One region of the Citrobacter sp. LJND-P06 genome, then DNA from elsewhere that is predicted to be linked to it. Evidence: predicted binding sites of a transcription regulator. Region 1 holds the regulator's gene; the other holds the start of a gene.
The links. Region 1 encodes LexA, which represses DNA repair genes until DNA is damaged. Its sites were predicted from a motif close to TNCTGTATGTACATACAGNA; they were not measured.

Region 1 (3,419 bases):
TCTTCCACCGCGCGCGCAATGGCTTTTGACGCCAGCAACTTGTTGAACAGATCCTGTCGGGCAGGCAGACGCGGCCCGACCGCCGCCAGACGCTGACGGGCGAAATGCATTCGTGCCACACGCGCCAGTTTTTGGGCAATAATTTTGTCGGTTCCGTGCTCGTCAGCCATCCGTCGTAAGGAAACAGAAGGCGAGAAACGGACAAAACTGTCGCGCCCCAGCCAGGAAACGGCAAAGAATTTCTGTACGCCATTCAGCATACGCAGAGGGGGATTTACCTCACCCTTTTCACGCCCCGGAGAGCGGCCGAACATCACCGATACCGGCACCATCTGTACATCCAGATCTGGATTACTGCGGTGAAGGTCGAGGTAATTGTGAAAGAGTTTGATCGACTCTTCTTTCGGCGTGTAATAGGTGAATACGCGCGGGCCGCCGTGAATAAACACATAACGCGGCAGCAGAGTTCCGTCTATCTCCAGCGGCTCTAACGGGTCGGGGAGATCGTGCGCCAGGCATTGGGCGCGCAATGTCAGCAAGTCCGCTTTTGAGTTGTACGGTAAAACGTACATAATGGGACGAGATGTATCGAGCCCCAATTCCGGAGCGGGTTCCGCTGGAATAGACTTGCTTTTTACCAGTACGGTTAATGGTAAATTCAGTAATTTGTAGTAAATTCGTGGCCAGCCAGACATAAACGATGTAAAGCCTCTGGTTAATAATGCAAATGCGCTGCAAGGATATCAGAAAGTCTAGCGAATTTCTGGTGTATCCCGTCATACTTCGCGCCGCTGTAACCCGAATTTTGTGGGTTAATCATATAATGTCATTGACGCTGATAACGCAAAAAGGTTCTTTTGATGGCCAATAATACCACTGGATTTACCCGAATCATTAAAGCTGCTGGTTATTCATGGAAAGGTTTTCGTGCTGCATGGATTCATGAAGCGGCATTTCGTCAGGAAAGTGTTGCTGTGCTGTTGGGCGTGGCGATTGCCTGCTGGCTGGATGTGGATGCCATCACGCGCGTTTTGTTGATTGGTTCTGTCATGCTGGTGATGATCGTGGAAATCCTCAATAGCGCGATTGAAGCGGTGGTTGACCGCGTTGGCTCTGAACACCATGAGCTTTCCGGGCGGGCGAAAGATATGGGGTCAGCGGCAGTATTACTGTCGATTTTTGTCGCGATGATCACCTGGGGAATCCTGCTGTGGTCGCATTTTAGATAAGGCTTCCATAATCCGATAAATCTCTTGTTTTTTGTGCTGTTTGTGGTTCCAAAATCGCCTTTAACTGTATATACTCACAGCATAACTGTATATACACCCAGGGGGCGGAATGAAAGCGTTAACGGCCAGGCAGCAAGAGGTGTTCGATCTTATTCGGGATCACATCAGCCAGACAGGCATGCCACCGACGCGTGCGGAGATCGCGCAGCGTTTGGGGTTCCGTTCCCCAAATGCGGCTGAAGAACACCTGAAAGCGCTGGCACGTAAAGGTGTCCTGGAGATTGTCTCCGGCGCCTCTCGCGGTATCCGCCTGCTGGTGGAAGAAGAAGAGGGGCTGCCTTTAGTCGGTCGCGTGGCGGCAGGGGAACCCCTTCTGGCACAGCAGCATATTGAAGGCCACTATCAGGTCGACCCATCGCTGTTTAAACCTAATGCCGATTTCTTGCTGCGCGTCAGCGGTATGTCGATGAAAGACATTGGGATTATGGACGGTGATTTGCTGGCGGTACACAAAACTCAGGACGTGCGTAACGGCCAGGTGGTGGTAGCGCGTATTGACGATGAAGTCACGGTAAAACGCCTGAAAAAACAGGGCAATAAAATCGAACTTCTGCCAGAAAATAGTGAGTTCAAACCGATTGTGGTTGACCTGCGCGAGCAAAACTTCACGATTGAAGGGCTGGCTGTCGGTGTCATCCGTAACGGTGAGTGGTTGTAATTCTCTCCAGGCCGGATTAGACGTTTACGCTGTTATCCGGCGACATGCCCGGTGGCGCTACGCTTACCGGGCCTGGAAAAAACGCCTGGATAGGGCATTTACGCCATCATCTGACGATCTAACTTCTTTTTTATCACTCCTTCTCAGGCTTTCCCGCATGCCTTTCTTTACCTCTTCCGACAAAGCACTCTGGTGTCTCGCATTACCGATGATCTTCTCCAATATCACCGTTCCCTTGCTGGGACTGGTCGATACTGCGGTGATTGGGCATCTGGACAGCCCTGTGTATCTGGGCGGCGTTGCTGTGGGCGCAACGGCAACCAGTTTTCTTTTCATGTTGTTGCTTTTCTTACGCATGAGCACCACCGGGCTGACGGCTCAGGCATTTGGCGCCAAAAACCCCCAGGCGCTGGCGCGTGCGCTGGTGCAGCCACTGATTCTGGCGCTGGGGGCGGGCACCTTAATCGCGCTGTTCCGCACGCCAATCATCGATCTTGCATTGCATATCGTCGGTGGAAATGAAGCCGTGCTGGTACAGGCGCGGCGTTTTCTGGAGATCCGCTGGCTGAGCGCCCCGGCATCGCTGGCGAATCTGGTGCTGCTGGGCTGGCTGCTGGGCGTTCAGTATGCCCGTGCGCCGGTGATCCTGCTGGTTGTCGGCAACATTCTCAATATTGTGCTCGATCTGTGGCTGGTGATGGGCTTGCATATGAACGTGCAGGGCGCAGCGCTGGCGACGGTGATTGCTGAGTATGCCACGTTGTTGCTTGGGCTGTTGATGGTGCGCAAAGTGCTTAGATTGCGCGGCGTGTCATCCATGATGCTGAAACAGGCCTGGCGGGGGAATTTCCGCCGTTTGCTGGCGCTTAACCGGGATATCATGCTGCGTTCGTTGTTGCTGCAACTGTGCTTTGGCGCGATCACGGTTCTCGGGGCGCGACTGGGCAGCGATATCATTGCGGTGAATGCTGTTCTGATGACCCTGCTGACCTTTACCGCCTATGCCCTTGATGGATTTGCTTATGCAGTCGAAGCACATTCCGGGCAGGCGTATGGCGCCCGTGACGGCAGTCAGTTGCTGGATGTCTGGCGTGCGGCATGTCGACAGTCAGGGATTGTGGCGCTGCTGTTTGCTCTCGTTTATGCCCTGGCGGGCGAACACATCATCGCGTTGCTGACGTCGTTGCCACAAATTCAGCTTTTAGCCGATCGCTACCTTATCTGGCAGGTGGTGTTGCCGTTAATCGGTGTCTGGTGTTATTTGCTGGATGGCATGTTTATCGGGGCCACGCGTGCGGCGGAAATGCGCAACAGCATGGCCGTTGCGGCGCTGGGATTTGCACTCACGCTGTGTGCATTACCCTGGCTGGGCAATCATGGACTGTGGCTGGCGTTAGCCGTTTTTCTGGCGCTCCGTGGACTCTCGCTGGCCTGGATCTGGCGGCGTCACTGGCGACACGGAACCTGGTTTT
Region 2 (3,419 bases), 240 kb from region 1:
GGACATAACTTTCAAAATACCATTCAGGCATAAAAGGGGCGTCGGGACTGAAGGCTGACGTTCGAGCCTTGACTCTGCGGGGTTCGTAATAATTAAGACCCAATATCTGAACGGTGTTTTCGCGAATGTCGCATAAATCCTGTTCAGTGTATTCAGGCATAAGATCGTGGACGCGCAGAGCATCAACCAGTTTAGGTGGGAAGATGCCTTTGACTGAAGGGTCGAGAAAACTACGGTTGTAAAACAGATCGGCGTATTCTGCGGCTTCTACGTCCCTGGGATGTTCGCTTCGCGGATACGTCGGGCTGAGATTAAGGATGATGCCCACTTTGCTTGTTAACTGATGCCGTTTAAACGCTTTAACGGCCAGCGCGCTCGCCAGAATGGTGTTGAATCCTACCTGAACACCGCGTTTGAAATCGATGACATTCGGGTAGTGGAAATCTTCCATATACCCGCCCAGTACGGGGCCAAGAGGTTCGTTGAAGGTAAACCAGTGAAAAACAAGATCGCCAAATTCCTGAAAACACGTATCGCAGAAATGCACATACGCAGCCACAACAGCGCGGTTTTCCCATCCGCCTGACTGCATCATCGCTTCCGGCATATCAAAATGGTAGAGATTCGCAAAAGGCTTGATCCCCTTTGCGTTCATTTCGCTTAACATTGCCCGATAAAACGCGACGGCATCCTGACAAACCTCTCCGGTGCCTTCAGGGAACAGCCTGGCCCAGGAGATCGACAGACGAAACGAGTTGTGCCCGGTCTGTTTCATCAACTCAATATCATCGACATATCGGTGGAAGAAATCGGTAGTGATATCGGTGTTTATACCCTGGTAAAAACGGTGTGGATATTTATCCCATGACATATCCCACTGGGTGCGGCCTTTGCCCGTGTTACCCCGTCCTTCAGCCTGCTCAGCAGACCAGGCGCTTCCCCACCAGAAATCATCAGGAAAACGCATAAACTGGGGTTGAATGTTCATTTCCCCACCCCTTCATTCAGGCCCGTCACTGTCTGTTCATAGTCAACATTTTCGAGATTCATTTTATTTACCAATGAAATAATTAGCTATCTAAGTAATCATATTCCCCTGTAATTTGTTTAGTAAACGCTTTGTTTTTTGGTGTTTTGTTTTTGTGATTGGCTTCACTTAAGGGCAATGATTGGCTGTTACTGCTCATAGTTGCGCTTACGATGGCGTTTAATTCTCTTTTTTAGTAAACAGCGAAGGAGTACGCGGCGCGGACGTAACGCTATGACAAAACAGACGTTACAGACAAAATAATGCCGTCAGTACAAAAGAGGACGGGAGGAATGCAGATGATGGTCAGAGTGAGAGACATTGCGGCCAGCAACAGAAGATATTCTCCTGCCCGTACAACTGATCGTTCGGGCCAGCACGTAATGTTGTCAGACAGCTACGGACTCTCGCAAGCGCGATCCTGATTGAGATTTGCGTAGCGCCTCGCAGGAAACTCCTTTTAAACTGGACGTTTATACAGCACAATTCTATTTTGTGCGGGTAAAGTCTGTTCCATCAGGCTTACGTCGTTTATGCAGGAGGCGTTGTGGATATCTCAATCATTGTTTATGCGGTTATCGCATTGGTGGGCATTGCGATTGGCTGGTTGATGGCCAGCTACCAGCATGCGCAACAGAAAGCCGAACAATTTGCCGAGCGCGAAGAGCTGGTCGCGGATTTAAGTGCGACAAAACAGCAGCTTGCTCAGAGCGATCACTGGCGCGATGAATGTGAGCTTCTCAACAATGAGTTACGTAGTCTGCGGAGTATTAATACCTCCCTGGAAGCTGACCTGCGTGAAGTCACCACCCGCATGGAAGCGACACAGCAGCATGCAGAAGACAAAATCCGCCAGATGATCAACAGCGAACAGCGTCTGAGCGAGCAGTTCGAAAACCTGGCAAACCGGATATTTGAGCAAAGTAACCGTCGGGTCGATGAGCAAAACCGCCAGAGCCTTAACGGCCTGCTGACGCCACTGCGCGAACAGTTGGATGGCTTTCGGCGTCAGGTGCAAGACAGCTTTGGTCAGGAAGCGCGTGAACGCCACACTCTGGCGCATGAAATTCGCAACCTCCAACAGTTGAATGCACAGATGGCGCAGGAAGCGGTCAACCTGACGCGTGCGCTCAAAGGTGACAACAAAACCCAGGGTAACTGGGGAGAAGTGGTGTTGACACGCGTGCTGGAGGCATCGGGTCTGCGTGAAGGTTATGAATACGAAACGCAGGTGAGCATTGAGAACGATGCCCGTTCCCGGATGCAGCCAGATGTGATTGTGCGTCTACCGCAGGGCAAAGACGTCGTGATTGACGCCAAAATGACGCTGGTGGCTTACGAGCGCTATTTTAACGCACAAGATGATTACACCCGCGAAAGTGCGATGCAGGAACACATTGCGTCGGTACGCAATCATATCCGTTTGCTGGGGCGTAAGGATTATCAACAGTTGCCAGGGTTGCGCTCGCTGGACTATGTCCTGATGTTTATCCCTGTTGAACCCGCTTTTCTGCTGGCGTTGGACAAACAGCCCGAACTGATTACCGAGGCGCTTAAAAATAATATTATGCTGGTAAGCCCAACAACCCTGTTGGTGGCGCTACGCACAATCGCCAACTTGTGGCGCTATGAACATCAAAGCCGTAATGCCCAGCAAATTGCCGATCGGGCCAGCAAGCTCTATGACAAAATGCGGTTGTTTGTCGATGATATGTCGTCCATTGGTCAGAGCCTGGATAAGGCGCAGGACAACTATCGGCAGGCGATGAAAAAACTCGCCTCAGGCCGTGGAAACGTGCTGGCCCAGGCGGAGGCGTTTCGCGGGTTGGGGGTGGAAATTAAACGCGAAATCAATCCGGATTTGGTTGAACAAGCCACGACGCAGGATGAAGAGTACCGTTTACGCTCTGTTCCAGAGCAGGCACAGGACGCTGCTTACCCTGATGATGAGGGAGGAAAGCAGCAATCACGCTAGCCCATTCGGGGTAGTTGAACCCAGTAGAAGGGTAGGGCAAATTGCCCCAATCTGTTACACTTCTCGAACATTTTATTGATGAGCAGGCACTGAGATGGTGGAAGATTCACAAGAAACGACGCACTTTGGCTTTCAGACCGTCGCTAAAGAGCAGAAAGCTGAGATGGTGGCCCACGTTTTTCATTCTGTGGCGTCAAAATACGACGTCATGAATGACTTAATGTCATTTGGCATTCATCGTTTGTGGAAGCGCTTCACCATTGATTGTAGCGGCGTTCGACGTGGGCAGACCGTTCTGGATCTGGCGGGCGGTACGGGCGACCTGACCGCGAAGTTTTCACGGATGGTGGGTGAGACGGGTAAAGTCATCCTGGCGGATATTAACGACTCAATGCTCAAAATGGGGCGTGAGAAGCT

Region 2: rmuC (DNA recombination protein RmuC) is a predicted target of LexA. The motif match lies at 1,491-1,510, and genes of this name have one in related genera.

The regions. Positions count from the first base shown of each region.
Region 1 is NZ_CP187317.1:4,288,341-4,291,759, reverse strand. Features, by position in the region: gene plsB (glycerol-3-phosphate 1-O-acyltransferase PlsB) at 1-695, opposite strand, end outside; gene ACO7SM_RS20250 (diacylglycerol kinase) at 861-1,229, shown strand; gene lexA (transcriptional repressor LexA) at 1,339-1,947, shown strand; gene dinF (MATE family efflux transporter DinF) at 2,105-3,419, shown strand, end outside.
Region 2 is NZ_CP187317.1:4,532,275-4,535,693, reverse strand. Features, by position in the region: gene ACO7SM_RS21340 (glycoside hydrolase family 1 protein) at 1-988, opposite strand, end outside; gene rmuC (DNA recombination protein RmuC) at 1,575-3,002, shown strand; gene ubiE (bifunctional demethylmenaquinone methyltransferase/2-methoxy-6-polyprenyl-1,4-benzoquinol methylase UbiE) at 3,097-3,419, shown strand, end outside.